Regions from separate parts of the Streptomyces sp. NPDC051172 genome, predicted to be linked through region 1. Evidence: riboswitches for the same ligand, from Rfam matches in the RefSeq annotation. Region 1 holds a riboswitch; each other region holds the start of a gene.
What was found. A riboswitch is a leader RNA that binds a small molecule or an ion and turns the genes downstream of it on or off. The one in region 1 is predicted to bind S-adenosylmethionine.
Positions count from the first base shown of each region.

Region 2: it holds a riboswitch for S-adenosylmethionine, as region 1 does, so the genes downstream of both, thrC (threonine synthase) here and AB0N07_RS07685 (amino acid ABC transporter permease) in region 1, are expected to answer to the same signal.
Region 3: it holds a riboswitch for S-adenosylmethionine, as region 1 does, so the genes downstream of both, AB0N07_RS23530 (aminotransferase class V-fold PLP-dependent enzyme) here and AB0N07_RS07685 (amino acid ABC transporter permease) in region 1, are expected to answer to the same signal.

Region 1 is NZ_JBFBBE010000009.1:100,563-110,585, reverse strand. It holds gene AB0N07_RS07700 (NAD-dependent succinate-semialdehyde dehydrogenase) at 1-5, shown strand, start outside; gene AB0N07_RS07695 (oxidoreductase) at 69-1,625, shown strand; gene AB0N07_RS07690 (glutathione S-transferase C-terminal domain-containing protein) at 2,009-2,905, shown strand; SAM riboswitch class IV at 2,972-3,081, shown strand; gene AB0N07_RS07685 (amino acid ABC transporter permease) at 3,432-4,412, shown strand; gene AB0N07_RS07680 (amino acid ABC transporter ATP-binding protein) at 4,409-5,206, shown strand; gene AB0N07_RS07675 (ABC transporter substrate-binding protein) at 5,284-6,306, shown strand; gene AB0N07_RS07670 (GNAT family N-acetyltransferase) at 6,381-7,106, shown strand; gene AB0N07_RS07665 (putative leader peptide) at 7,133-7,243, shown strand; gene AB0N07_RS07660 (LLM class flavin-dependent oxidoreductase) at 7,319-8,533, shown strand; gene AB0N07_RS07655 (NtaA/DmoA family FMN-dependent monooxygenase) at 8,556-9,932, shown strand; gene AB0N07_RS07650 (LLM class flavin-dependent oxidoreductase) at 9,929-10,023, shown strand, end outside.
Region 2 is NZ_JBFBBE010000010.1:6,314-16,336, forward strand. It holds gene AB0N07_RS07970 (NADH:flavin oxidoreductase) at 1-1,103, opposite strand, end outside; gene groL (chaperonin GroEL) at 1,272-2,894, opposite strand; gene AB0N07_RS07980 (cold-shock protein) at 3,280-3,486, opposite strand; gene AB0N07_RS07985 (MoaD/ThiS family protein) at 3,939-4,214, opposite strand; gene thrC (threonine synthase) at 4,262-5,551, opposite strand; SAM riboswitch class I at 5,570-5,726, opposite strand; gene AB0N07_RS07995 (glucosyl-3-phosphoglycerate synthase) at 5,895-6,839, shown strand; gene AB0N07_RS08000 (trehalose-6-phosphate synthase) at 6,935-8,326, shown strand; gene otsB (trehalose-phosphatase) at 8,385-9,266, opposite strand; gene AB0N07_RS08010 (DUF3263 domain-containing protein) at 9,325-9,585, opposite strand; gene AB0N07_RS08015 (extracellular solute-binding protein) at 9,626-10,023, opposite strand, start outside.
Region 3 is NZ_JBFBBE010000039.1:2,545-12,567, reverse strand. It holds gene AB0N07_RS23550 (NYN domain-containing protein) at 1-848, opposite strand, end outside; gene AB0N07_RS23545 (hypothetical protein) at 883-1,122, opposite strand; gene AB0N07_RS23540 (rhomboid family intramembrane serine protease) at 1,288-2,022, shown strand; gene AB0N07_RS23535 (Lrp/AsnC ligand binding domain-containing protein) at 2,019-2,300, shown strand; gene AB0N07_RS23530 (aminotransferase class V-fold PLP-dependent enzyme) at 2,337-3,698, opposite strand; SAM riboswitch class IV at 3,863-3,979, opposite strand; gene trpD (anthranilate phosphoribosyltransferase) at 4,051-5,115, opposite strand; gene AB0N07_RS23520 (cytochrome bc complex cytochrome b subunit) at 5,249-6,904, opposite strand; gene AB0N07_RS23515 (Rieske 2Fe-2S domain-containing protein) at 6,901-7,956, opposite strand; gene AB0N07_RS23510 (c-type cytochrome) at 7,953-8,762, opposite strand; gene AB0N07_RS23505 (heme-copper oxidase subunit III) at 8,843-9,463, opposite strand; gene AB0N07_RS23500 (hypothetical protein) at 9,609-10,013, shown strand.

The sequences.
Region 1 (10,023 bases):
GGTGACCACCGCCGTGGCGAGCGCGGAGAAGCAGGCCGGCGGAGAGGAAGGATCACTACTCTGTCCGTGTGCTGTCATACGACGAACTGACTCCACCGGAACGTGAGTTGTGGGACGCGTTCCCCGACGGGCGCCGCGTGGATCTGCGGTCCGGTGTGGCCGAGGACGACCGTGTGGCCGACGGCGGACAGTGGGGCCCCGGGCGGACCGTCCGGGCCGAAGTGATCGTCGCTCTGCTGCTCGGTGCGCACTCCGTGCAGCCCGGCGCGGTGGGCGCCCTGACGCTTGCGGGCGCGCGGATAACCGGCCGGATCAACCTGGCGGGTGCGCGGATCGATCACCCCCTCTGGATCGAGGACTGCTGGTTCGAGCAGGACGTCGGCCTCTTCGGGGCCGAGACCCGCACCGTCGCGCTCACCCGCAGCCGGATACCCGGCCTCGAAGCCGGGTCGGCCCGCATCGAGGGACGTCTCGACCTGCTGGGGTCGACCGTGGAGGCCGGCCCCGTCTCCGCCTTCCACCGGGAGCTCAGCGCGCTGTCCCTCACCCACGCGCATGTGACCGGCGGAGTCAACCTCAACAAGGCCCGACTGCTCGCACCCGAGGGGTGGGCCCTGTCCGCCGGTGGCCTGGTCACGGACGGAGGCCTCTTCTGCGGGGGCGGCTTCGTCGCGCACGGTGAAGTGCGGCTGCTGGGCGCGCAGTTGCCGGGCGGCCTTTTCATGCAGGGCGCGCAGCTGGAGTGCCCCGGCCCGCGCGGAGTGGCCCTCGCCCTGGACAACGCCGTGGCCTCGACGCTCGAGTTCTCCCGGGGCTTCACCGCGAACGGGACCGTGCGTCTGCGCGGTACCCGGGTCTCGGACAACGTCACCTTCCAGGGAGCCGTCCTGAACGGCCCTCCCGGCGGTGACGGCCCGGCCCTGCTGTGCGCGCTCATGCAGGCCGTCGACTTCGACCTCACCCTCGCCCGCCCGCCGTCCCAGGCGGTGGACCTGCGGGGCGCGCAGGTGTCGTACCTCCACGACAACGAGCACAGCTGGCCGCAGACGGTGGAGCTGGACGGTTTCGTCTACGGCTCCATCAAGGTGGCCGTGGCGGGCGAGCGGCGGGAGGCGGTGGGGCGGCCGGACTCCGTGGCGCACCGCATGCGGTGGATAGGGCGCAGCCCCGGCTACAGCCCCCAGCCGTACGAGCAGTTGGCGAGCTGGTACCGCAAGGCGGGCCATGACGACGACGCCCGCCGGGTGCTGCTGGCCAAGCAGCGGCACCGGCGCCGCACGCTGCGGCCGGCGGCCCGCGCCTGGGGGCAGTTGCTGGACGTGACCGTGGGCTACGGCTACCGCCCCTGGCTGGCGGGCGTCTGGCTGCTCGTGCTGACCCTGCTGGGGACCGCGACGTTCGGCGCTCACAGCCCCACACGGGTGCAGGCGGGCGAGGTGCCCCGGTTCCAGCCCCTCGTCTACACACTCGACCTGCTGATCCCGATCGGCGGTCTGGGCCAGCGCACCACCTGGTACTGGACGAGCGGCATCCTCCAGTGGCTGGCCTATCTGCTGATCGCCTTCGGCTGGGTGCTGACGACTGCCGTCATCGCGGGCGTGACCCGCGCCCTGCAGAAGAACTAGGTTCCCACCGCCGGGCCCGCGATCGGCCGGGAGGCACCGGCGAGTGCCACCGAGCCCTTGGCGCCCGGCACCGCGGGGGCCGGCGATGCGGCGGTGACGCCAGGGGGAGGGGTGTGTCCACCGTGCTGTCCGCATTGCGGGACGGCCCTCTTGACGTGGCTCCGAGCCGGACCGACACTCCAGAGGAGAATCCTAGTGAATGGGTAGGGAAACGCATGGGGCGCCTTGAGCCGGTCACCGTCCGAGTGATCCGTCCGCCTCTCCTCACCTCCCGCCGTCACATCGATCTGCAGCGTGTCTGCAGTGCGATCAGCCCCCAGGGCTGAGTTCGCCCGACGTCGCTTCCGCCGCGTGTACGTCCGCGCCCTCTCCCGGGGAGACCCATGTCCGTCACACCGCTGGCCGCCCACACCTCCGCCCAGCCCACGCCCGCCTTCCGCGGCCGGATCGGCAGCGATGCCCGCAGTGGTCACTACGCCGTACCGGGCCGCTACCGTCTCCATCTGTCGACCGCGTGTCCCGACGGTCTGCGCATCGCCGTCACCCACAGCCTGCTCGGCCTGCACACCGTCTGTCCGGCGACCTTCCTGCCCGCCGTCCCCGACACCCCCGAAGGCAGCCACTACGCCCTGCGCCCGCTGTACGAGGCGAGTGCGCACCACTACACCGGCCCGGCCGTCGCGCCCGTGCTCAGCGACGACTGGTCCGGACGGATCGTCAGCACGCACGCCCCGGACATCATGCGCGACCTCGCCCGCCGCTTCGGCAGCGACCGCCCCTCGCCCTACCCGTGCGGCGCGGAGTCGGAGATCGAGGCCGTGGAGCGGATGTGCGCGCAGGGCATCGAGGACGCCGCGCAACGCGCCGGATCGGCCGGCGGTGAGGAATCCGAGCGCGCGGCGGCGCTCGATACGCTGCTCGAAACGCTCGGTGCACTGGAGCGGTGGCTGGTCGGGCGGACGTACATGATCCGTGACGAAATCACCGCCGCGGACGTCGAGTTGTGGGTCGCGCTGGTCCAACTCGACACCGTGCACCGCAACCACCTGGACGCCGGTGCCGTCCAGCGGATCGCCGGCCATCCCACCCTGTGGGCCTATGCCCGCCGGCTGGCCGCCCACCCGGCCTTCGGCGCCCATCTCGACCTGGACGGCATCGCCCGGCGCCACCACGCCCGTTGCCAGGGTCTGGAGGCCGCCGGAGCCGCTGTCCAGATCCTGGACTGGGCGGCCCATGCATCCGACGGAAACGGGACAGGATCGCAGGTCAACAGGAATTGAGTCGTTCCACACAGTGGACCGGCGTTGACATTCCTTCGGGCAATTGTTTTAACTACGAACCAGAACGGTCATGAGTGTCAGCGACAAGCCCTGGCTAGCTGACCGGCAACCCTCGCTCCGCGGTGGGGTGCCCCAGGTGACGACCGGACCGGATGACGTTTCGGTAAGCGCGAGGCCCACAAGGGCCGGAACAGTGATGGTGACGCCATGTACGCAGCTCCCAGGACGGCCGCACGCCGCCCTCAGGGCTGCGTACAGCCGTACGCGAACCTGCTGAACCTGTTTGCCGCCGACCGTGCCGTCGACCTGCTCCGTGTGAACAGCGCACTGTGTACCGCACCGGGCTGTGCCCGCTGTCGGGGCTGACACCTCCCCGCAGTCCCCGCACTCCCTGACGAACACCGCCCGCGCGGTGTGTCGTTGTCCTCCCCGCCCCCGGTGCCCCTGCACACCCGTGCGCCGAGCAAACCGCTCCGGCGCACGGCTGCCGCGGCCCGTGGGGTGTCCGACTCCGCCGGAGCCCACCATGAGTGAACCCCCTGGCGCCACGGTCGCCCTCGCCGATGCGCCGCCCGCCGACGAACAGTCAAAGCCCCTCGCCGCACAGCGGGTTCTGCCGCTGCGCAGGCCGGGGCGCTGGATCGCCACCGCCGCCGTCCTGGTCCTCGCGGCCCAGTTCGTGCACGGCCTGACGACCAACCCGTTCTACCAGTGGGACCGCTTCGGCTACTGGTTCCTGCGGCCGAACATCCTCGACGGTCTGCTCATCACCCTCGAAGTCGCCGCCTACAGCGCGGTGCTGGGCCTGGCCGGTGGCATCGTCCTCGCCCTGGCCCGGCTCTCGAAGAGCCCGGTGCTGCGGGCCGTGAGCTGGACCTACATCTGGGCGCTGCGCTCCATCCCGCTCATCGTGGTGCTGCTCTTCCTCTACAACTTCAGCGCTCTGTACAAGACGTTGAGCGTCGGCGTCCCCTTCGGACCGGCCTTTCTCTCCTTCGACGAGTCCAAGCTCGCCACCGACATGGTCGTCGCCGTCATCGGCCTCAGCCTCAACGAGGCGGCCTACGCGGCCGAGGTCGTCCGCGGCGGCATCCTCTCCGTCGACCAGGGCCAGCAGGAGGCGGCGGCGGCCCTGGGCCTGCCGAAGAGCTATCAGTTCACGAAGATCGTCTTCCCGCAGGCGCTGCGCTCGATCACCCCGAACTACGTCAACCAGCTCATCGGCCTGATCAAGAGCACCTCGCTGGTCTTCTACGTCTCGCTGCTCGACCTGTTCGGCACCGCGCAGTCCATGGGCTCCACCTACCCCGGCGACATCGTGCCGCTGCTGCTGGTCGCCACCGTCTGGTACCTGATCCTGACCAGCGTCGTCTCCGTCATCCAGTTCTACGTCGAGCGGTACTACGCCCGGGGCGCCACCCGTTCCCTGCCGCCGACCCCGTTGCAGAAGCTCCGCACCGGTCTCATCGACCTGCGGGCCCGTATCCGCAGGGAGGCCGCCGTATGAGCGCGAAGACCCTTGAGGCGCTGGCCGGCGTCGAGGCCGCCACCGTAGAGGTGCACGACGTGCACAAGTGGTACGGCGCCCACCGCGTCCTGAACGGCATCGACCTGACGGTGCGGCCGGGCGAGGTGACCGTGATCCTCGGCCCGTCCGGCTCCGGCAAGTCCACCCTGCTACGGGTCATCAACCACCTGGAGAAGCCGGAGATCGGCCACGTCAGCATCAACGGCGAACTGATCGGCGTGAAGCGGCACGGCGAGCGGCTGAAGGAACTCAGCGAGCGGGCCATCCTCACCCAGCGCGGCCGGATCGGTTTCGTCTTCCAGAACTTCAACCTCTTCCCGCATCTGACGGTCCTGGACAACGTGGCCGCCGCCCCGGTCGCCACCGGCAGGCTCAGCAAGCCCGAAGCGCAGGAGCTGGCCCGCGAGTTGCTCGGCCGGGTCGGTCTTGCCGACAAGACCGGCGCCTACCCGCGCCAGCTCTCCGGCGGTCAGCAGCAGCGCGTCGCCATCGCCCGCGCCCTCGCCCTGCGCCCCGGCGTCATCCTCTTCGACGAGCCCACCTCCGCCCTCGACCCCGAACTCGTCGGCGAGGTCCTCGCCGTCATCAAGGACCTGGCGACCAGCGGCACCACGCTCGTCATCGTCACCCACGAGATCGGCTTCGCCCGCGAGATCGCCGACCGGGTCGTCTTCATCGACGACGGACGGATCGTCGAACAGGGCCCGCCCTCCGAGGTCCTCGACAAGCCACAGCACGAGCGCACCAGGGACTTCCTCAGCAAGGTCCTCTGACCCCTGACGCATCCGGCGCGCCCCACGACTTCCCCCCACGCCACCACCTCCTCACCTCTCAGCGACAAGGAACGGCCATGTCTGTCCACTTCACCCGACGCAGCCTGATACGCGGCATCACCGCGGCGACCGCGGTCGCCTCCCTCGCCACCGGGCTCGCCGCCTGCGGTGGGAACAGCGACGCGGCCACCACGACCGACGCCGCCAACGGGACCGTGACCGTCGGACAGCTCTCCAACGGCGCCGCCAAGCAGACCAGCCTCGAGGTCTCCGAGGTGAAGTCGATCAGCGCGGAGCTGCCCAAGTCCGTCAAGAGCAGCGGCAAGCTGGAGATCGGCGTCGGCGCCCTGCCCGCCGGGTTCGCGCCGCTGGCCTACGTCGGCAGCGACCAGAAGACCCTCACCGGCGCCGAGCCCGACTTCGGCCGCCTGGTCGCCGCCGTCCTCGGCCTGAAGCCCGAGGTGAAGAACTTCACCTGGGAGAACCTCTTCGTCGGCATCGACAGCGGCAAGGTGAACGTGGCCTTCTCGAACGTCACCGACACCGAGGAGCGCAAGAAGAAGTACGAGTTCGCCTCCTACCGCAAGGACAACCTCGGCTTCGAGGTGCTCAAGTCCAGCAAGTGGAACTTCGACGGCAACTACGAGAACCTCGCCGGCAAGACCGTCTCCGTCGGCGCCGGCACCAACCAGGAGAAGATCCTCCTGGAGTGGAAGAAGAAGCTGGAGAGCGAGGGCAAGAAGCTCACCGTCAAGTACTACCCGGACCGCAACGGCACGTACCTGGCCCTGAACAGCGGCAAGATCGACTCCTTCTTCGGCCCCAACCCCGGCATCGCGTACCACATCACCCAGTCCGCCAACACGCCCAACCCGACGCGCAACGCGGGCACCTACTCGGGCGCCGGAGCCTCGCTGCAGGGCCTGATCGCCGCCACCGCCAAGAAGGACAGCGGCCTCGCCAAGCCGCTCGCCGACGCCGTCAACTACCTGATCAAGAACGGCCAGTACGCCAAGTGGCTGGCCGCCTGGAACCTCTCCAACGAGGCCGTCGCCAAGTCCGAGGTCAACCCGGCCGGCCTGCCCCTCGACAACTCCTGACCCGCCCCCGACAGGGGACTCCGCCGCCCCGCGGCGGGGTCCCCGCTCCCAGGCCCCTCGGAGACCGCCCCACGATGTCCGCCACCAGCATCGAAGCCACCTCCTCGCACCTTCTGGACAACCCCGCCTGGGCGGCCCTGACCGGCCCGCACGCGCACTTGGCCGAACGCGTCGGCCGCGCCGCCCGCTACCGGCAGGACGTGGCCCCCTTCTACGCCGTCACCGACACCGGCGACCCGCAGGCCTGGGCCGACCTGGCCACCCTGATCGGCCCCGACGGCACCGCCTCGGTGCGCGGAGTGACCGAGGCACCGGCCGGATGGGAGGTCCTGCGCACCGGACGGGGCGTCCAGCTCGTGGACACCGGCCTGCGCGCCGAGCCCGACCCCGAAGCCGTACGGCTCGGCGCCGAGGACGTACCCGAGATCCTCGACCTGGTCGCCCGCACCCAACCGGGCCCCTATCTGCCCCGCACCGTCGAAATGGGCACCTACCTCGGCATCCGCCACCGCGGCCGGCTGATCGCCCTGGCCGGCGAACGTCTCCACCCGCCCGGCTGGACCGAGATCAGCGCCGTGTGCACCGACCCCGACCACCGCGGCCGGGGCCTGGCCACCCGCCTGGTCCGCGCGGTCGCAGCCGGCATCAAGGAGCGCGGCGAACGCCCCTTCCTGCATGCCAGGGCCACCAACGCCAACGCGATCCGCCTGTACGAGTCGATCGGCTTCACCCTGCGCCGCCGTACGGTCTTCTCGCTCCTACGGCCGACCGGAGCCGCAGTTCTGGAAGAAACGGCATAGCTGTGCCGTTGTCCTTGTCGAAGGTGATGCATCGAGCGGAGGTGGGCCGGATGACACGTGTACTGCGCGCCGTCCGCCTCCACTCCCGGCCCCATATCGACCTCCAGCGCGTGGCCGGCGCCCTCTGTTGCTCCTGACCCGTTTCCCCTGCCGCCGTGCGCCCCGATCCCGCGGGCCGGCGATCTCGTACGGACCTCCAGGAAGGCACCCTCGTGTCCTCAACTCCCGCTTCCCATCTGCACCTTGCCGTGGCCCTTGAGGGCACCGGCTGGCACTCCGCCTCCTGGCGCGAGCAAGTGGCCCGCCCCCGGGACCTGTTCACCGCCGGATACTGGGCCGGCCAGGTCGCCGAGGCCGAGCGCGGACTGCTCGACTTCGTCACCCTCGAAGACGGCCTCGGCCTGCAGTCCTCGCACTACGGAGAGCTGGACGGCCGCACCGACGAGGTCCGTGGCCGCCTCGACGCCGTACTGATCGCGTCCCGCATCGCACCCCTCACCCGGCACATCGGTCTGGTGCCGACCGTGATCGCCACCCACACGGAGCCGTTCCACATCTCCAAGGCGATCGCCACCCTCGACTACGTCAGCACCGGCCGCGCGGGCCTGCGGGTGCAGATCACCGCCCGCCCGCACGAGGCGGACCACTTCGGCCGCCGCACCTTCCCGCCGATCAACCTGGCCGAACTCCAGAGCCCGGCCGGCCAGGAACGGCTCACCGAGCTCTTCGACGAGGCCGCCGACCACGTCGAGGTCGTGCGCCGGCTCTGGGACAGCTGGGAGGACGACGCGGAGATCCGGGACGTGGCCACCGGCCGCTTCATCGACCGGGACAAGCTGCACTACATCGACTTCGAGGGCAGGCACTTCAGCGTCAAGGGCCCCTCCATCACCCCGCGCCCGCCGCAGGGCCAGCCGCTGGTCACCTCCCTCGGACACCAGACCGTCCCGTACCGGCTGATCGCCCGCCGGACCGACGTCGGTTACGTCACCCCGCAGGACACCGACCAGGCCCGCGCGATCGTCGCGGAGATCCGTGCCGAACAGGAGGCCGCCGGGCGTGCCGGTGAACTCCTGCACGTCTTCGGCGACCTGGTGGTCTTCCTCGACGACGACCAGGCCGCCGCCGAGGACCGCCGCGCCCGTCTCGACGCCCTCGCGGCAGAGCCGTACACCAGCGACGCCCGCATCTTCGCCGGTTCGCCCGGCCAACTCGCCGATCTGCTGCAGGAGTTCGCCGAGACGGGGCTGACCGGGTTCCGGCTGCGGCCCGCGGTCGCCGGACACGACCTGCCCGCCATCAGCCGGGGCCTGGTCCCCGAACTCCAGCGCCGCGGCGCCTTCCGCACCGCCTACGAGGCCGACACCCTGCGCGGCCTGCTGGGCCTCGCCCGCCCCGCCAACCGCTACGCCGCCGCCACCGCCTGAGCCGGAAGGACCGCACCCAATCATGAGCAAGCCGCTGAAGCAGATCCATCTGGCCGCGCACTTCCCGGGCGTCAACAACACCACCGTGTGGAGCGACCCGAAGGCCGGCAGCCACATCGAGTTCAGCTCCTTCGTCCACTTCGCGCAGACCGCCGAACGCGCCAAGTTCGACTTCCTCTTCCTCGCCGAAGGTCTCAGGCTCCGCGAACAGGGCGGGAAGATATACGACCTGGACGTCGTGGGCCGCCCCGACACCTTCACCGTCCTGGCCGCGCTCGCCGCCGTCACCGACCACCTCGGCCTGACCGGCACCATCAACTCCACCTTCAACGAGCCCTACGAGGTGGCCCGCCAGTTCGCCAGCCTCGACCACCTCTCCGGCGGCCGCGCCGCCTGGAACGTGGTCACCTCCTGGGACGCCTTCACCGGCGAGAACTTCCGCCGCGGCGGCTTCCTCCCGCAGGACGAGCGCTACTCCCGCGCCAAGGAGTTCCTGACCACCGCGCACGAACTCTTCGACTCCTGGCACGGCGACGAGATCATCGCCGACCAGGCCACGGGCGTCTTCCTGAAGGACGCGAAGGCGGGCTCGTTCGTCCACTCCGGCCGGCACTTCGACATCCACGGCCAGTTCAACGTTCCGCGCTCCCCGCAGGGCCGCCCGGTCGTCTTCCAGGCCGGCGACTCCGACGAGGGCCGCGAGTTCGCCGCCGCCTCCGCCGACGCGATCTTCAGCCGGTACGCCACCCTGGAGGCGGGCCAGAGCTTCTACAAGGACGTCAAGAACCGCCTCGCCAAGTACGGCCGCCGCGCCGACCAGTTGCTGATCCTGCCCGCCGCGAGCTTCATCCTCGGCGACACCGACGCGGAGGCCGAGGAGCTGGCCAAGGAGGTGCGCCGCCAGCAGGTCAGCGGGGCCACCGCCATCAAGCACCTGGAGTTCGTCTGGAACCGGGACCTGTCCGCCTACGACCCGGAGGGCCCGCTGCCCGACATCGACCCGGACGTCAGCGACAACCACATCTCCAAGGGCCGCGCCCAGGTGCGCATGTACCGCGACCCGCTGGCCACCGCCCGCGAGTGGCGCGAGCTGGCCGCCGCCAACAACTGGTCCATCCGTGACCTCGTCATCGAGACCGGCAACCGCCAGAACTTCATCGGCTCCCCGGCCACCGTCGCCAGGACCATCAACGACTTCGTGCAGGCCGACGCCAGCGACGGCTTCATCCTCGTCCCGCACATCACCCCCAGCGGCCTCGACGTCTTCGCCGACAAGGTCGTCCCGCTGCTCCAGGAACAGGGCGTGTTCCGCACGGAGTACGAGGGCCCGACCCTCCGCCACCACCTGGGTCTCGCGCACCCCGGCGAGGCGTCCGACGAGCAGCGGGTGGCCTCGTGAAGTTCCTCGCGATCACCCTGATCGTCCACCGCCCGGACCCGGTCACCGGGGTGCAGAAGTCCACCCACGACCGGTTCCGAGAGGTGCTCGA
Region 2 (10,023 bases), on a different contig from region 1:
TTCAGCGCACTCGCCGAGTACGGCTCAAGCTCGTCGCTCCGCCCGGCAAGCACCTTCGCCGCCCACTCGGGATCCTGCAGCAACGCCCGCCCGACAGCGACGAAGTCGTACTCCTCCCGCTCCAGCCCGTCCAGCAGATCGTCGATCCCCCGGATCGGCGACCCCTCCCCGGCAAACCCCCGGAGGAAGTCCCCGTCGAGCCCCACCGACCCGACGGTGATGGTCGGCCGCCCCGTCAGCTTCTTCGTCCACCCCGCCAGATTGAGGTCGGAGCCCTCGAACTCCGGCAGCCAGTACCGCCGCGTAGAGGCATGGAACGCATCCACGCCGGCCGCGGCCAGCGGCGCGAGGATGGCCTCCAGCTCCTCCGGCGTCTCGGCAAGACGCGCGTCGTACGCCTCCTGCTTCCACTGCGAGTACCGGAACAGAATCGGGAACTCCGGCGACACCGCCTCCCGCACGGCCGCCACGATCTCCGCCGCGAACTTCGTACGCGCCACGGCGTCGCCGCCGTACGCGTCCGTACGCCGGTTGGTGCCGGCCCACAGGAACTGGTCGAGGAGGTAGCCGTGCGCGCCGTGCAGTTCTATGCCGTCGAAGCCGATGCGCTCGGCGGCGACCGCGGACTCGACGAACGCGCCGATGACGGCGTCGATGTCGGCCTGGGTCATGGGGGTGGCGTCCTCGACGCCGGTGACGCGCAGACCGGAGGGGCCGTGCGAGGGGGCGTCCGGGTAGGGGCCGTCACCCTGGTTGCGGACCGTGCCGATGTGCCACAGCTGCGGAACGATCGTGCCGCCCGCCGCGTGCACCGCCTCGGCGACCTTCTGCCAGCCCGCGAGCTGCTCCTCGCCGTGGAACCGGGGGACGCGGTCGCTGTTGCCGGCGGACTCGTGGCCGACGTAGGTGCCCTCGGTGACGATCAGCCCGACACCGGCGGCGGCCCGGCGGGCGTAGTACGACACCACGTCCTCGCCGGGGACGCCGCCCGGGGAGAACATGCGCGTCATGGGTGCCATGACGATGCGGTTGGGGACGGTCAGGCCGTTGATCGCGGTGGGCCGGGAGAGGATCTCGGCGGCGCGGGAGGGGGCGGTGGTCACGTGGGTGGGCTCCTCGTGCGATGGCTGCATTGACCTACTGGTATGTGCATACGCATTGTTGCACCTACTTAATCAAATTTCCTATGACCTCGAACACGCCCGAGGGCGGCACCCCCTGTTTCCAGGGAGTGCCGCCCTCGGTTGGAACCCGGATCAGCCGGAGGCCGATCAGAAGTCCATGTCACCGCCCGGCATACCGCCACCGGCAGGCGCGGCGGCCTTCTCCGGCTTGTCGGCGATGACGGCCTCGGTGGTGAGGAAGAGCGCGGCGATGGAGGCGGCGTTCTGCAGGGCAGAGCGCGTGACCTTCGCCGGGTCGATGATGCCTTCCTTGACCAGGTCGACGTACTCGCCGGTCGCGGCGTTCAGGCCGTGGCCCGGGGTCAGGTTGCGCACCTTCTCCACCACGACACCGCCCTCGAGGCCGGCGTTGACGGCGATCTGCTTCAGCGGGGCCTCGAGCGCGATGCGCACGGCGTTGGCACCGGTCGCCTCGTCACCCTCCAGGTCCAGCTTCTCGAAGACCGAAGAGGCCTGGATGAGCGCGACGCCACCACCGGCGACGATGCCCTCCTCGACGGCCGCCTTCGCGTTGCGGACGGCGTCCTCGATGCGGTGCTTGCGCTCCTTGAGCTCCACCTCGGTGGCGGCACCGGCCTTGATGACCGCGACACCGCCGGCGAGCTTCGCCAGGCGCTCCTGCAGCTTCTCGCGGTCGTAGTCCGAGTCGCTGTTCTCGATCTCGGCACGGATCTGGTTGACCCGGCCCTGCACCTGCTCCGTGGAGCCGGCGCCGTCGACGATGGTGGTCTCGTCCTTGGTGATGACCACCTTGCGGGCGCGGCCCAGCAGGTCGAGGGAGGTGTTCTCGAGCTTGAGACCGACCTCCTCGGAGATGACCTCGCCGCCGGTGAGGATGGCGATGTCGTTCAGCATCGCCTTGCGGCGGTCGCCGAAGCCGGGGGCCTTGACCGCGACGGACTTGAAGGTGCCGCGGATCTTGTTGACGACCAGGGTCGACAGGGCCTCGCCCTCGACGTCCTCGGCGATGATCAGCAGCGGCTTGCCCGACTGCATGACCTTCTCCAGGAGCGGGAGCAGGTCCTTGACGGAACCGATCTTGGAGTTGGCGATCAGGATGTACGGGTCGTCGAGCGACGCCTCCATCCGCTCCATGTCGGTGGCGAAGTACGCCGAGATGTAGCCCTTGTCGAAGCGCATACCCTCGGTGAGCTCCAGCTCCAGACCGAAGGTCTGGGACTCCTCGACGGTGATGACGCCTTCCTTGCCGACCTTGTCCATGGCCTCGGCGATGAGCTCGCCGATCTGGGTGTCGGCGGCGGAGATGGAGGCCGTGGAAGCGATCTGCTCCTTGGTCTCGACATCCTTGGCCTGCTCGAGCAGGGCACCGGAGACGGCCTCGACGGCCTTCTCGATACCGCGCTTGAGGGCCATCGGGTTGGCGCCGGCGGCTACGTTGCGCAGGCCTTCCTTGACGAGGGCCTGGGCGAGCACGGTCGCCGTGGTCGTACCGTCACCGGCGACGTCGTCCGTCTTCTTGGCGACTTCCTTGACCAGCTCGGCGCCGATCTTCTCGTACGGGTCCTCGAGCTCGATCTCCTTGGCGATGGAGACACCATCGTTGGTGATCGTGGGGGCGCCCCACTTCTTCTCGAGGACGACGTTGCGGCCCTTGGGGCCGAGCGTCACCTTCACGGCGTCCGCGAGCTGGTTCATGCCGCGCTCGAGGCCGCGCCGCGCCTCCTCGTCGAACGCGATGATCTTGGCCATGTGAAGTGGTCCCTCCAGGACTGGGGGTGATTCCTTCGGACCGCGCCCGCGCCCGCGACGGACGGCTCGCCGACCCGTGGGTTCCTTGCCCCACCCGGCCTGCGGGCCTCACCGACCCGGTCCATCTTTGTCACTCTCACCTTCAGAGTGCTAACGCCAATGATTAGCACTCGACCCCCCCGAGTGCAAGGTGTGCCCGCGGAGCGGGCTCGTTGAGGGGTGGTGGTCGGGCGACGAGCGGGCGCAAGCGGCTACCGGGTACCGGGCGGCACCCACGCCGGGACCTGCCCAGGCCCCCCGGGCATGCCGAAGGGCCCGCACCCTGAGGTGCGGGCCCTTCGATCAAGAACAGAAGAACGTCGCTGCAGTTAACCCGGCGCGTGCTTCAGCTGGTCGCCAGACGGACCATGTCCGCCTGCGGCCCCTTCTGGCCCTGCGAGATCTCGAAATCGACCCGCTGGCCCTCTTCCAGGGTGCGGTAGCCGTCCATCTGAATCGCACTGTAGTGGACGAAAACATCCGCACCACCGTCGACCGCGATGAAGCCGTACCCCTTCTCCGCGTTGAACCACTTGACGGTGCCCTGAGCCATGCCTAACTCCCCTATTACTGGCCCTTGCACAGATCCACACTTCGCGGATCCGGGTCAGACCTCACCCCCCACGGTTGGGGGCGTGCGCCGGAACGCGTCGACCGCGGCTGAATGTATCTGTCCAACTGCCGTCTGCAACAGGTCAATCGGACGAGAATTCCGGGCACGACCGGTCGGGACCTTACGGAGAATTCGCCCGAATTCAGGGCAAGTCGGGCCCCATAAATGGAGCATAAGACGCAAAAAACCTGCACACTTTGGCTACTTCTCGCTGCCCGAGAAGCAAGAACTCATATGCACGCGGCAAGCGGAGTCGAGCAGGTTCCCCAACTGTACCGTGCTCAACCATGCAGAATTGCCCCCTCCGCTTCTCTCACGGAGGGGGCAATTCGATGAACTCTTCGTAACCGACATTACCGACGGTAATAAGCGGTCGTCCGACCTGTTTCCGGTCAGCCTCCGGCGACGGCCGGGATGATCGAGACGCCCGCCCCGTCCGGAGTCGCCGTCTCCAGCCCCTGCTCGAACCGCACGTCGTCGTCGTTCACATACACGTTGACGAACCGCCGCAGCTTCCCCTGGTCGTCGAGAACCCGCGCGGCGATCCCGGTGTGGTTCTTCTCCAGATCGGCGATGACCTCGCCGAGGGTCCCACCTTCAGCAGTGACCTCGGCCTGGCCGCCGGTGTAGGTACGCAGGATGGTGGGGATACGAACGTTGACGCTCACGATGAACCTCCGGTCGGGGTGTGGCTTTCAAGGGGCGCGGGGAACGACTACGCGAGGCCGGCCTCACGGAACGACTCCAGGCTGGGGCGAATCGTCGCGGTGAGCCCGGTACCGGCCACCGCGTCCAGCGTCTTCAGACCATCACCGGTGTTGAGGACGACCGTCGTCAGGGCCGGGTCGAGCACGCCGTTCTCGATGAGCTTGCGCGTCACGCCCACGGTCACGCCACCGGCGGTCTCCGCGAAGATCCCCTCGGTCCGGGCGAGCAGCCGAATCGCGTCCACGATCTGCTCGTCATTGACATCCTCCACCGCCCCACCGGTACGCCGGGCGATGTCCAGCACATACGGACCGTCCGCCGGGTTGCCGATGGCCAGCGACTTGGCGATCGTGTTCGGCTTCTGCGGCCGTACGACGTCGTGCCCCGCCTTGTAGGCGACGGAGACAGGGCTGCACCCCTCGGCCTGCGCCCCGAAGATCTTGTAGGGCTTGTCCTCGACGAGCCCGAGCTTGATCAGCTCCTGCAGCCCCTTGTCGATCTTCGTGAGCTGGGAGCCGGAGGCGATCGGCACGACCAGCTGGTCGGGCAGCTGCCAGCCGAGCTGCTCGCAGATCTCGTACGCCAGGGTCTTGGAGCCCTCCGCGTAGTACGGCCGCAGGTTGACGTTGACGAAGCCCCAGCCCTCGCCGGCCGGGTCGCCGATCAGCTCGGAGCAGAAGCGGTTCACGTCGTCGTAGTTGCCCTCGATGCCGACGAGCTCGCCGCCGTAGACCGCGGCCATGACGACCTTGCCCTGCTCCAGGTCGTGCGGAATGAACACGCAGGAACGGAAGCCGGCGCGGGCGGCCGCGGCACCCACCGCACCGGCGAGGTTGCCGGTGGACGAGCAGGACAGGGTGGTGAAGTCGAAGGCGCGGGCGGCCTCGATGGCCTGGGCGACGACCCGGTCCTTGAAGGAGTGCGTCGGGTTGCCGGAGTCGTCCTTCACGAAGAGCTTGCCGGCGTCGACGCCCAGTTCGCGGGCGAGGTTGTCGGCCTTGACGAGCTTGGTCCAACCGGGGTTGATGTTGGGCTTGTCCGCCACGTCCGCCGGGACGGGCAGCAGGGGCGCGTAACGCCAGATGTTCGCGGGACCCGCCTCGATCTGCTTGCGGAGCTCCTCGGTGTCGTAGGCCGAGAAGTCATAGGCGATCTCGAGCGGGCCGAAACACTCCTCGCAGGCGAAGACCGGGCCGAGGGGCACCTGGTGACCGCACTCGCGGCAGGAGAGCGCCGCGGCGGGACCGAGGTCGACGGTCGTGGAGTCGGTGGTGCTTGCAACAGTCTGCGCAGCCATGTGAGGCGAGGCCCTTTCTCCTCATCTTCCTCACGACGCATCTCGCCGTGAGACGGATTTGGCACCTTCCCTAGCCGGGAGCCTCGCGGAACGATCAGCATCGATCGGTACGAGACCGGCTGGAGGGTTGCCGGGGCTTCATCGGGCCGTATCCCTCTGCCCCTCTGGATGAGCGGTATTCGGTTGTTCAACTCGTTCAACGCGGGACGACCCCCGACATGCGATGGTCACCAGCGTTGTTCAAGACTGTAACCGAAGGCCAGGACAGTTGAGATAGTCGTCCGAACCGCGAGATGGATCACGGATCCCACGCTCGCCGAGAGAACGCAGAGGAGCCGCCTACGTGCTGGAAGAAGTCGAGCGCTGGCTGAGCACCCGCTCCTGGTCCCTGACCGACCGCCCTCTCCACCAGATCCTCGCCGCCAAGCAGCGCACGGGTCAGTCGGTCAGCGTGGTGCTGCCCGCGCTCAACGAGGAGGAGACGGTCGGCGACATCGTCGCGATCATCCGTCACGACCTGATGCAGCAGGTCCCGCTCGTCGACGAGATCGTCGTCGTCGACTCCGGGTCCACCGACCGCACGTCCGAGGTCGCCGCGGCGGCCGGGGCCAGGGTCGTCCACCGTGACGACATCCTGCCCCGCATCCCGACCGTCCCCGGCAAGGGCGAGGTGCTGTGGCGCTCGCTCCTGGTCACCGGCGGGGACATCGTCTGCTTCATCGACGCCGACCTGAAGGAGTTCTCCTCCGACTTCGTCTCCGGGATCGTCGGCCCGCTGCTCACCGACCCGGCGGTCGACCTGGTCAAGGGCATGTACGACCGTCCGCTGGCCGGCGCCCAGGGCCAGGGCGGCCGGGTCACCGAGCTGATGGCGCGCCCGCTGCTGAACATGCACTGGCCGCAGCTGGCGGGCTTCGTGCAGCCGCTCGGCGGCGAGTACGCGGCCCGCCGCAGCCTGCTGGAACAGCTGCCGTTCCCCGTCGGGTACGGCGTCGAGCTGGGCATGCTGGTCGACGCCCTGCACCTGGTGGGCCTCGACGCGCTCGCCCAGGTGGACGTCGGGGTGCGCAAGCACCGCCACCAGGACGGGCAGGCGCTGGGCCGGATGTCCGCCGCGATCTACCGCACGGCACAGCTGAGGCTGGCCCGCGGCCATCTCATCCGCCCCTCCCTCACCCAGTTCGAACGGGGCGAGGAGGGCTTCGAACCGCGCACCTACTCCGTGGACACGGAGGAGCGGCCGCCGATGGTGGAGATCGCGGAGTACGCGTCGCGCAAGGTCGCCTGAGGCGGCGCGTTACGCGGCGTGGGCGGTGTATACGGTCCACCCGCAGAGCCCAGACATACGTTTGAGCGTTTACGGGCCGGGCTAGGTTGAGGCGTATGGCTTCCACGCACGGCGCTGGTCATCAGGTGCTGGTCGCGTCCAACCGCGGCCCGGTCTCGTACGAAGTGCAGCAGGACGGCTCGCTGGCCGCCAGGCGCGGCGGCGGCGGGCTGGTCTCCGGCCTCTCCGCGATCGGGCCCGACGCGGACGCCCTGTGGGTGTGCTCGGCGCTGTCCGACGGCGACCGCGAGGCGGTACGACGCGGGGTCGGCGAGGACGGGGTGCGGATGCTGGACATCCCGGCCGACGTGCACGCCGACGCTTACAACGGCATCGCGAACTCGGTGCTGTGGTTCGTCCACCACATGCTGTACCAGACGCCCCTGGAGCCGGTCTTCGACGCGGAGTTCCGGCGGCAGTGGGCCTCGTACGAGACCTACAACCGGGCCTTCGCCGAGGCCCTGGCCCAGGAGGCGGCCGAGGGCGCGGCGGTGCTGGTGCAGGACTACCACCTGTGTCTGGTGCCGGGCATGCTCCGCAAGCTCCGTCCCGACCTGCGCATCGGGCACTTCTCGCACACGCCGTGGGCGCCGGTGGACTACTTCCGGATGCTGCCGGACGACATCGCCGAGCAGCTTCTGCGCGGCATGCTGGGCGCCGACCGGCTGGGCTTCTTGACCCGGCGCTGGGCGGACGCGTTCACGGCGTGCGCCACGGCGGTGGTGGGCGGCCTCGGGAGCACGGAGATCGGCGTGCACGGCCTCGGCGCCGACGCGGACTTCCTGCGCAAGCGGTCGCACGAGGCCGATGTGGCCGAGCGGATGGCCGCGCTGAAGGAGGAGATCGGCGCCGGTCGCAGGACCGTCGTACGGGTCGACCGCACCGAGCTGTCGAAGAACATCGTGCGCGGGCTGCTGGCGTACCGGCAGCTGCTGGCGGACCGCCCCGAGTGGCGGGAGCGGGTCGTGCACGTCGCGTTCGCCTATCCCTCCCGGCAGGACCTCGCCGTGTACCGCGACTACACGGCCGAGGTGCAGCGGGTGGCGGATGAGATCAACTCCCGCTTCGGGACGCCCGGTTGGACCCCGGTCGTGCTGCACGTCAAGGACGACTTCGCCCGCTCGCTGGCCGCCTACCGGCTGGCCGACGTGGCTCTCGTCAACCCGATCCGGGACGGCATGAACCTGGTCGCGAAGGAGGTCCCGGTCGTCTCCGACGAGGGTTGCGCGCTGGTGCTGTCGCGGGAGGCGGGCGCCCACGCCGAGCTGGGCGAGGACGCGATCACCGTGAACCCGTACGACGTGATCGGGACGGCGGGCGCACTGCACGCCGCGTTGTGCCTGTCGGCGGCTGAGCGGGCCGAGCGCAGCAAGCGGCTTGCTGCTGCGGCCACGGCGTTGCCGCCGGCTCAGTGGTTTCTTGAGCAGCTGGAGGCGTTGCGCGGCTGAGGTCTGGGGGCTGCCGCCCCCGGACCCCCGCCTTTTCGGCCCTTGAGGGGCCTTGTCCTCAAACGCCGGACGGGCTGATGTGCCCCGCCAGGGCTCGCAGCAGGCGTACAACCCCCTCCGGGCCGTCCACCACCAGGTCCGCCCGTTCGCGTAGTTCCGTGACCTCGTCGCTGCCGCTGCAGACGAGGAGGCCGGGGATGCCGTCGGAGCGGAGTTTGTCGACCGCCGCGAAGGCGGGGAGGTCGCCGAGGTCGTCGCCGGCGTAGAGGACTGCCGAGGCGTCGATCTCGCGGACGTACTCCAGCAGGGCCACTCCCTTGTCGGTGCCCGGGGGGCGCAGTTCAAGGACCAGGCGGCCGGGTTCGACGATCAGGCCGTGGCGGGTGGCGAGGTCGGTGAGGGGGGCGCGCAGGGCCTCGAAGGCGGCCTGGGGGTCCGCTGCGCGGCGGGTGTGGACCGCCACGGCGCGGCCCTTCTCCTCGATCCAGGTGCCCTGCCAGGCGCCGATGCGGTCGAGGAAGCCGGGGAGTTCGGCGCGGACCGCGGCGACGCCGGGGTGGGGGGCGGGTGCGCTGACCTTGCCGCTGACCGCGTCCCAGCGTTCGGCGCCGTAGTGGCCGAGGACGACCAGGTGCTCCAGGCCGGGAACGCCCGCGAAGCCGCCGTGCCGCACGGCGACGCCGGCCGGGCGGCCGGTGACCACCGCGACGGAGGCGATCCGCGGGGCGAGGGCGGCGAGCGCGGGCACCGCCTCCGGGTGGGCGCGGGCCTGCTCGGGGTCCGCAACGATCGGGGCGAGGGTGCCGTCGAAGTCCAGGCCGACCACCGTTTTCGCGGGGTTCGCGAGGATCGCTGCGAGCCCGTCCCGGCCTGCCTGCGTGGCGGGCGTCGGCAGGGGGTCCATGGAGTGCGTCGAGTCCGTGTCCGTATGGGTGCCCATACGGTGACCATAACCGCGCAGGGCAGGGCGCACCCATGGCTCAGGGGAGCACCGGCCGTCAGCGCTCCGCTCGGCGGGTCTCGCGCACCCTGCGCAACCTGTTCACCGTCACCGGGTCGTGGGCGAGGGCCCGCTCGTCGTCCAGCAGGGCGTTGAGCAGCTGGTAGTAGCGGACGGGCGCCAGGCCCAGCTCCTCGCGTATGGCGCGCTCCTTGGCGCCGGGGCCCGGAAAGCCCCGGCGTTCGAGGGCGAGGACTGCCTGCTCGCGGTCACCCAGCGGCTCGCGCGGCTCGCGGCCTCCCCACTGCTCCTGGTCCATGTCCTGAACCGTAGCCCCCGCCACTGACAGCGCCCCGCGGCTAATGCGCGTTCTCCGCCATGGACGCCGTCGACTCCAGCTGCGCGAGGGTGGCCGCGGGGTTGCCGCCGGGGGCCACCGCGCTGCCTATGTGCTTCTTGACGGCCACGGCGACCGAGGCCCACGAGGTCTTGTCGACGGGATAGAGCTCGGACAGCGGCAGCTGCTTGAGGAACGGCTCCAGGGCTGCGTCCTGCTTGCCCGTGCTCATGACGTCGGAGGCCGAGGTGGTGACCGGCAGCAGGTCGTACTCGCGGGAGAAGGCGAGCACGTTCTTCCGGCTGTAGACGAAGTCGAGGAACTTGCCGACCTGCTCGGCGTGGCCGTTCTTCTTGAAGGCCATCATCCAGTCGGCGACACCCATGGCGTTCTTGCTCTCGCCGTCCTTGCCGGGCATCG
Region 3 (10,023 bases), on a different contig from region 1:
ACCGGCGGCAGCGCCAGCTCCCGGCGCAGCCCCTGGGCCGCGTCCAGGACGGTGTCCAGAAGCAGGCGCACGCGCATGTCCTCGACACTGCGCCCCTCGCGCGCTGCTTTGCGCGTGGCCTCCAGGGCCGCCTCCGCCTCCCCGAGCCGCGACTTCAGCCGCCGGGACTCGCTCTCGGCGGCGGACACCTGCGCCTGCCCCTCGGCGCGCACGGTCTCGATCTCGCCCTGGATCTTGCGCAGGGCGGCCTCGCCCCGCTTGACGTCACTGAGGGCCGCTCGCAGCTTGCGGTGCAGCGAGTCGGCCTCCTTCTTGGCGGCGTCCAGCTCGGTACGGAGCCGCTCGGTGTCGGCCCTGGTCTGCTCCCGGGCCCGGTCGAGCTCCGCACGCAGCCGCTCCAGCTCGGCCCGGCTCTCCTCGTCGGCGCGCTCGGCATCGGCCCGCTGGGCCTCCTCGCCGGCCGCGGTCACGAGCTTCACCCAGCCGGTGGGCCGCAGCACATAGGCCGCGGCCGCCACGTCGAGCGGATCCGCGGCCGGGGGCGGCGAGCCGGAGTCGAGAGCGCCGGTGAGTTCCGGCTGGGCCTCTCTCAGCTTCTCCCCGATGCGCTGCCGGAACAGCGGATCGGTCTCCAGCGCGGCCGCCATCGCGTTGCCGGCGAACTTGGCCCGCCGGTTCGGTGCGAAACGGGCGTACTGCCTGAGCTGTGCGGGCAGTTCGCCGACGGTCAGCCCGCCGAAGCCGTCCGAGACGATCTGGACGACCTTGCGGCGCACTCCGTCGGGCAGCGGACGGTCAAGCACCTCGGCGGTGCCGTCGCCCGGCCCCCCGCCTGTGGTCTCCACCATCCGTCACACCCCATTACCTGTGGGGCCGCTCCGCTCAGGAGTCGGCGCCCGGCCTGTCCACGAGTTCCACCTGATCCACCGCGTTGCACCAGCGACAGCGCACCGACTCGATGGTCTCACTGACCACCTCGCGCTCCTCGACCTTGGGCTCACCGGCCAGATCGAGGTGGACGTACTCGACCACCTTCGACGAGCGGGTCACGTCGAAACGCGTGAGGTTGCCGCAGAGGGTGCAGCGCCACCGCGTCGTGGCGGTCGGGAGGGGAACCGTCATCGTGCCTGTGCTCTTTCCTTCTAGGCCTTCTATTGTCAGTGACGCCCGAGCTTCCCCGGGCGTGTGGCTCGTAACCCTACGGCCTGGCGCTCACTCGCCGCCCGTCCGTCCACGGCGGCGAGGCGGTCTGTGCGACTGCGTCCCGTTACGTCATGCTCTGTGTTCATGATCGGCAAGTGGAGCGCGACCGTCGGCAGAGCGATCCGGCGCCCCTCGGCGCCCATGACGTACACGCTGATCGCCCTGTGCTGTCTGCTCTTCGTGACCGGCCCGGCAGCCGGCCTGAATCCGGTCCACGGTTCCGGCGATGCGCTGCTCGCCGCCCAGCGCGCCTATTTCCACCGCTGGGGCGTTGTCCCGGCCGAGCTGTTCCAAGGCTCCCCCAGGGCCGCCCTGACCCCCGCCACGGCCCTGTTCGTCCACGGCAGCTGGGTGCACCTGCTCGGCAACATGCTCTTCCTCTACGTCTTCGGGGTGATGACCGAGGAACGGATGGGCCGCGTCCAGTTCACGCTCTTCTACGTCGGCTGCGGCTACCTCGCCCTGCTGGGGTACGCGGCGGCCAATGCCACGTCCCAGCAGTCCCTGGTCGGCGCGTCCGGGGCGATCTCGGCGGTCCTGGGTGCGTTTCTGTACCTGTTCCCCGGGGCGCGGGTGACCAGTCTTCTGCCGTTCCTCTTCTTCCTCCCCCTGCGTTTCCCCGCCTGGATCGTGCTGCCCTTCTGGGCGGCCCTGCAGTGGCTGGCGGCCGGGCATGCGGCGACGGGACCGGGGGTGGCCTATCTGGCCCACCTGGTGGGCTTCGGCCTGGGCTTCGTCTACGCCTGGGTCCGATTCGGCCGTACGACTAGAGTGAGGGCCGCCCCAGCAACGGCCCCCGAGGGAGAGAACCAGCCGTGATCACCGCGATCGTCCTCATCAAGACCAGCGTGGACCGGATCCCCGAGATCGCGGAGCGGATCGCTTCGCTGGAGAGCGTGAGTGAGGTCTTTTCCGTGACCGGGACGTATGACCTGATCGCGATGGTGCGGGTCAAGCAGCATGAGGATCTTGCTGACGTGATTCCCGGCAGCATCAGCAAGATCCCCGGGGTCGAGGCCACGGATACGCACGTCGCGTTTCGTACGTACTCGCAGCATGACCTTGAGGCCGCGTTCGCCATCGGGTTGGACTCGTGATCGTTTCCTAAGCGTCTGCGGGGCGCGGACAGCTGCTCACACCGCGGGTACGCAGCGGCCGGCCTCTGTCCTGTACGTCCACTGCGCGCCGTCCGCCACCAGTTCCTTGACGGCGGTGACGAAGCGCTCGACGTGTTCGTCGGGGGTTCCGGCGCCGAAACTGACGCGGATGGCGTTGAGGGACTTTTCCCCGGGAGCGGCCTCCGGGGCGCCGCACTCACCCTGGGTCTGCGGGTCGCTGCCCAGGAGGGTGCGGACCAGCGGGTGGGCGCAGAAGAGGCCGTCGCGGACGCCGATGCCGTACTCGGCGGAGAGCGCGGCGGCGAAGTGCGAGCTGTTCCAGCCCTCGACGACGAAGGAGATCACGCCGACGCGGGGGGCGTCGTCGCCGAAGAGTGAGAGGACCCGCACCTCGGGCACCTCCGCGAGGCCCGCCCGGACCGTGTCGATCAGGTGCTGCTCGCGGGCGACCAGGGTGTCGAAGCCGGCCTCGGTGAGCGCCTTGCAGGCCGACGCGATGGAGTAGGCGCCGATCACGTTCGGGGAGCCGGCCTCGTGGCGGGCCGCGCTGTCGTGCCACTCCACGTCCACGCCGCCGTCCTCGCGCCGGGTGACCTTGCGGCTGGCGCCGCCGCCGGCGAGATAGGGGTCGGCGGCCTGCAGCCAGTCGGCGCGGCCGGCCAGTACGCCGGAGCCGAAGGGCGCGTACAGCTTGTGGCCGGAGAAGGCGACCCAGTCGACGTCGAGGTCCTGCACGGAGACCGGGTGGTGCGGGGCGAGCTGGGCGGCGTCCAGGACGATACGGGCGCCGTGCGCATGGGCGGCAGCGGCGAGCTCGCGCACCGGCCACAGCTCGCCGGTGACGTTCGAGGCGCCGGTGACGCAGACCAGGGCCGGACCTCGGGGGTCCCGGTCGGCGAGGGCCTTCTCCAGGGTCTCGACGGCCTGCTGCGGGGTGCGCGGAGCGTTGAGGTAGGTGACCCGGGCGTCCTTCCAGGGCAGCAGGCTGGCGTGGTGCTCGGTCTCGAAGACGAAGACCTGGCAGTCGGCCGGGAGAGCCTGCGCCAGCAGGTTGAGGGAGTCCGTGGTCGACCGGGTGAAGATCAGCTGGTCGTCGGCGCGGCAGTCCAGGAACTCGGCAACGGTCCTGCGGGCGTTCTCGAAGAGGTCGGTCGACAGCTGGGAGAGGTAGCCGGCGCCGCGGTGGACGCTGCCGTAGTAGGGCGCGTACGCCGCGACGTCGTCCCACACGCGCTGCAGGGCCGGCGCGCTGGCCGCGTAGTCGAGCGCCGCATAGGTGACTTCGCCGCCCGTGACGAGCGGGACGGTGACGTCCCGGCCCAGAACGGGCAGCGGGGCACAAACCGAGGTGGCGGCGGCAGCGGTGGAGACAGACATGGCGGAACTCCCGTGTAAGCAGGTGGAATTCGCCCCGCGAGCGGTATCGCTCAAGCAGGGGCGTGAAGGAGAAAAGGGGATGCGGAGGCGGGGCTCTGCGGCCCTATCGCATTCGCTTGCTCACGGAAGGCTCCTCGACGACCAGGACCCCTGGTTGCTCGAGGGGTCCGCGCTTGCCGTAGACCTCGCTGCCTACGGCCTGGTCTTCACCCGGGGCACCCCGCCACGGACGGAGGGTTGCCGGACAGTCGGCCGGGGCCTCATGACTGTCACTCATGACCTGGACAGGAACGTACGTGAAGTGATCGCGGTCCCGCAACTCGTGTCCGCATTGCGGGACCGCACTGCCCTGCTATGCGTTGCTGGCCGCCACCCAGCGCTCCAGCGCCCGCTTGGCCGCGCCGGAGTCGATCGACTGGGCCGCCCTGTCCATGCCGGCCCGGATCTGGTCGGCCAGCGTCCCGGGCCCCGGATCGAGGGCCACAAGTGCGGCCGCCGAGTTCAGCAGTACGGCGTCGCGTACGGGGCCCTTCTCGCCGTCGAGGAGCCTGCGGGCGACCTCCGCGTTGTACGACGGGTCGCCGCCGCGCAGGGCCTCCACCGGGACCAGCTCGATGCCGACGTCACGGGGGTCGAAGGTCTCCTCGGTGACCTTGCCGTCGCGGACGACCCAGACGCGTGAGGTGGCCGTCGTCGTCAGCTCGTCGAAGCCGTCATCGCCGCGGAACACCAGGGAGGAGTTGCCGCGTTCGGCGAAGACACCGGCGATGATCGGCGCCATGCGCGGATCGGCGACGCCGACGGCCTGCGCCTTCACCCGCGCCGGGTTGGTCAGCGGGCCGAGCGCGTTGAACACCGTACGGATGCCCAACTGGCCGCGCGCGGCGCCCGCGTGACGCAGCGCCGGGTGGAACTTGACGGCGAAGCAGAAGGTGATCCCGGCTTCCTCGGCGACCTCCGCGACCCGCTTCGGCGTCAGCTCCAGATTGACGCCGAGCTTCTCCAGGACGTCCGAGGCACCGGACGCGGAGGAGGCGGCCCGGTTGCCGTGCTTGACGACCTTCGCGCCCGTGCCGGCGATGACGATCGCGGACATGGTGGAGATGTTCACGGTCTTCGCGCCGTCACCGCCGGTGCCGACGATGTCGACGGTCCGGCCGGGCACCTCGATCACGTTGGCGTGCTCGTACATCGCCCGGACCAGCCCGTTGATCTCCTCGACGGTCTCGCCCTTCGCCCTGAGCGCCACCACGAACCCGGCGATCTGCGCGTCGGTCGCCTCGCCCCGCATGATCTGGTCCATCGCCCAGAAGGTCGCCTCGGCGCTCTGGTCGCGGCCGTACAGCAGGGCGTTCAGTACCTCGGGCCAGGAACGGCCCGCCGTGGTGTCGCCTCCAGCGGGGGTCACAGCGCTCATAAGGCCGCTCCTGGTCGTCGTAGAAGAAGAGAACGAGTGTGAGGCCACCCTATCCAGCTCAGGGCATGGAAAAGGGCCCCCGTCCGAAGACCGGACGGGGGCCCTTCTGCCGTGGCGTGGCGAGCCGCAGCGATCAGTGGTGGCCGTGGCCGCTCGTGATCTCCCTGTACTCCTCGACGGTCGGCTTCGGAATCTGGGACTCCTCGCCGTAGTACGCCTCGCTGAGCTTGGCGCGCAGCTTCTCGGAGCCCTTGACCTTGCGCTCGACGCCGTTCTCGTCGACCGTCGGGCCGATCTCGGCCGGCTTGTACTGCTCGTGCGCGGTGAGGGTGTGCAGGGCGTCCTGGCTGAGCGGCTCGTGCACCTCGATGAACTCACCGTGCGGCAGGCGCTTGATGATGCCCGACTCGCGGCCGTGCAGCACCTTGTCCTTGTCGCGGCGCTGGAGGCCGAGGCAGATCCGCTTGGTGGCGATGAACACGAGCACCGGCACGACGAAGAACGCGACCCGGACGAACCAGGTGATCGAGTTGATCGACAGGTGGAAGTGGGTCGCCCAGAGGTCGTTGCCACCACCGACGAGCAGCACGAAGTACCAGGAGATCCACGCCGCACCGAAGGCGGTACGCGTCGGGGCGTTGCGCGGCCGGTCCAGGATGTGGTGCTCGCGCTTGTCGCCGGTGACCCACGACTCGATGAACGGGTAGACCGCGATCGAGACCAGGACCAGCGGGAAGATCACCAGCGGGATGAACACGCCCAGGACGAGCGTGTGGCCCCACAGGTTGATCTCCCAGCCCGGCATCACCCGGATCAGGCCCTCGGAGAAGCCCATGTACCAGTCGGGCTGGGCGCCGGTGGACACCTGGTCCGGACGGTAGGGGCCCATGGCCCAGATCGGGTTGATCGAGGCGATCGCCGCGATGGCCGTGATGACGCCGAAGACCAGGAAGAAGAAGCCGCCGGCCTTCGCCATGTACACCGGCAGCAGCGGCATGCCGACGACGTTGTTGTTCGTCTTTCCGGGGCCCGCGAACTGCGTGTGCTTGTGGTAGAAGACCAGGATCAGGTGGCCCACCATCAGGCCGAGCATGATGCCCGGCAGCAGCAGGATGTGGACCGAGTAGAACCGGGCCACGAAGTCTCCGCCCGGGAACTCGCCGCCGAAGAGGAACATCGACAGGTACGTGCCGACGACCGGCACGGACAGGATCGCGCCCTCCATGAAGCGGACACCGGTGCCGGAGAGCAGGTCGTCCGGCAGCGAGTAACCGGTGAAGCCGGTGAACATGCCCAGGACGAACAGCAGGAAGCCGAAGATCCAGTTGACCTCACGCGGCTTGCGGAACGCGCCGGTGAAGAACACACGCATCATGTGCACGAACATGCCCGCGAGGAAGATCAGCGCGGACCAGTGGTGGATCTGCCGGATGAGCAGACCACCGCGCACATCGAAGGAGATGTGCAGGGTCGAGTTGAACGCCTCGGACATCATCTGGCCCTGCAGCGGGATGTAGCTGCCGTGGTACTCCACCTCGTTCATCGACGGGTGGAAGAACAACGTCAGATACACACCCGTGAGGATGAGGATGATGAAGCTGTACATGCACACTTCGCCCAACATGAACGACCAGTGGTCGGGGAAGATCTTGCGCATGTTGGTCTTGGCCAGGGAGTAGATCCCCAGCCGGCCGTCGGCCCAGTCGGCGACGCGCTCGCCGGCCGGCGCTTTGCCGCGCCGCTCGCCCGCCGCGGCAGCGGCTGATGTGTGCGTCTCGTTGGTGCTCATCCGCGCTCCCAGAATGCAGGACCGACGGGCTCTTCGAAGTCGCCGAGCGCCTCGAGGTAGCCCTGGTCGTTCACGCCGATGCGCAGCTGCGGCAGGGCGTGACCGGCGGGGCCGAAGATCACCCGGGCACCGTCGGACAGGTCGAAGGTGGACTGGTGGCAGGGGCACAGCACGTGGTGCGTCTGCTGCTCGTACAGCGAGATCGGGCAACCGACGTGGGTGCAGATCTTCGAGTACGCGACGATGCCCTCGTGCGACCACTCGAGCTCGCGCTTGTCCTTGATGTTGTCCGGCTGGATCCGGACGATCATCAGGGCCGCCTTGGCGATCTCGGTCTGGAAGTTCTCGTCGTGCTCCTCCAGGCCCTCGGGCTTGGCGAAGGTGAGCGAGCCGACCACGACGTCGGAGGCACGCAGCGGCTCGTTGGTGTTCATGTTGACGAGCAGCTTGCCCTTGGACCACAGCGTGTGGCGCAGCTTGGTCCCCGGCAGCGGTCCGAGGTCACGCAGCAGCATGACGCCGGAGAGCGGGAACAGGGCCAGCGCACCGAACATCGTGTTGCGGATGAGCTTGCGGCGGCCGAGCGCGGACTCCTTGGCGCCCTGCTTGAAGTCGGCCATGACCTTGGCCTTGACCTCGGGGGACGCCTCGATCGGGTGCCGCTCGTCGGCGATCTCCACGTCGGACATCAGGGTGCGGGCCCAGTGGACCGCGCCCGCGCCGATGGCGAACAGCGCAAGGCCCAGGGTCAGGCCGAGCGCGAAGTTCAGCGCGTTGATGTGGCCGATCGGGAACACGAAGATCGACTTGTCGTGCGGGATCGCCACGTACGAGGCGATGAAGCCGACCGTGGCCAGCATCGAGACCGTGAACAGCATGGCCACCACACGCTCGGACCGCTTGGCGGCCCGCTCGTCGATGTCCTGCACCCGGTGCTCGTGGGGCGGCAGACCGGGGTCCGCGAACGGGTTCTGCTCGTCCGCGAGGCTTACGGTGCCGTGCGCGTCCTGCTCAGCGGGCAGGTTCTCTTCTGGAATGTCTTGGCTACTCATGACTTCTTGGCCTTTGCGGTCCGAGCGGCGACCCAGACGGCGACCGCGATCAGCGCGCCGAGTCCGAAGATCCAGGCGAACAGGCCCTCGGAGACCGGGCCGAGTCCGCCCAGCTCAAGGCCGCCGGGGCTCTCGGTGTCGTCTCCGTTGACCGCGTGGAGGTACGCGATGATGTCCTTCTTGTTCTGCTCCGACATCGTGGTGTCGGGGAACGACGGCATGTTCTGCGGGCCGGTCTGCATGGCCTCGTAGATGTGCTTCGGGTCGACGCCCTCAAGGCTCGGCGCGAACTTGCCGTGCGTCAGCGCACCGCCCTTGCCGGTGAAGTTGTGGCACTGCGCGCAGTTGGTGCGGAACAGCTCGCCGCCCTTGGCGATGTCGGCACCGTCCGGGCCGTACTGCGCCGCCGTCGGGATGGACGGGCCGGCGCCGAGGGAGGCGATGTACGCGGCGAGCTGGTCGATCTCGGCCTGCGAGTAGATGACCTTCTTCTTCGGGACCTGAGCGCCCGGCTGCTGGGCCGGCATACGGCCGGTGCCGACCTGGAAGTCGACGGCCGCGGCGCCCACGCCCACGAGGCTCGGACCGTCGGAGGTGCCCTGACCGCCGGTGCCGTGGCAGCTGGCGCAGCCCACGGAGTAGAGCTTCTTGCCCTCGTCGATGGCAAGGGACTGGGCGGTGTCATCGGCCTGCGCCTTGCTCGCGGGTGCGAACGCGGCGTACAGCCCCCCGGTGCATGCCAGCGCGAGGAGTAGGACGACGAGAGCCGCCATGGGATGGCGTCGTCGTGCGGAGAGCTTTTTCACGGATTACCCCGGTGTCAGGATCTTCTGCGTCGATGCTTGTGGGTTGTGCGCCGAGCGGGCGCACGCGGGAACGGGCCCGGCTACTTGATCAGGTAGATCGTGGCGAAGAGGCCGATCCACACGACATCGACGAAGTGCCAGTAGTAGGACACGACGATGGCCGCGGTCGCCTGCTCGTGGGTGAACCTCTTGGCCGCGTAGGTGCGGCCGAGAACGAACAGGAAGGCGATGAGGCCGCCCGTCACGTGCATGCCGTGGAACCCGGTGGTCAGGTAGAACACCGAGCCGTACGGGTCGGAGGACAGCGAGATGCCGTCCTTCTTCACCAGCTCCGTGTACTCGAAGATCTGACCGCCGATGAAGATCGCACCCATCACGAACGTGATGATGAACCAGCCCCGGAGCTTCTTCACGTCCCCGCGCTCGGCGGCGAACACGCCGAGCTGGCAGGTCAGGGAGGAGAGCACCAGGATCGTGGTGTTGGTCGCGGAGAACGGAATGTTGAGATGACTCGCCATCTCCTTCCAGTGATCCGGACCGGTCACCGATCGCAGGGTGAAGTACATCGCGAAGAGGGCCGCGAAGAACATCAGCTCGGAACTCAGCCAGATGATGGTTCCGACGCTGGTGAGGTTCGGCCGGTTGACCGACGGGTGCGCGTGCCCGGTTTCTACTGTCGTTGCTGTCGCCACGACCGACATTATGTCGGTCGCTTATCCCGCCCTCACTCCGGGGGGTGCCGTTCGGAGTGTTGCTGCCGTCCGTACCGGTGTTGACGTGGTGTTGAACGGAGTAACATCCGCCCCATCGGGCCTTTCCGTACGACGCTGACGTCTCGGAGGAACTATGCAGCCGACCGCCACGGTGCTGGTCTACAGCGACGACTCCAACACCCGCGAACAGGTGCGGCTCGCGACCGGGCGCAGGCCCGCTCCCGACGTTCCCGTCGTCGAGTTCCTGGAGTGTGCGACGCCGGCCGCCGTCATCAAGGAACTGGACCGGGGCGGGATCGACGTGTGCGTCCTGGACGGCGAGGCCGTGCCCATGGGCGGCATGGGGGTGTGCCGGCAGATCAAGGACGAGGTGTTCAACTGCCCGCCGGTGCTTCTGCTCATCGGGCGGCCGCAGGATGCGTGGCTGGCCACGTGGAGTCGGGCGGATGCGGCTGTGACGTTGCCTGTGGAGCCTGTGGAGTTCGCCTCCGCGCTGGCTTCTCTGCTGCGGCGGAAGGCGCTTCAGCAGAGCGCCTGAGAGCTCGGGA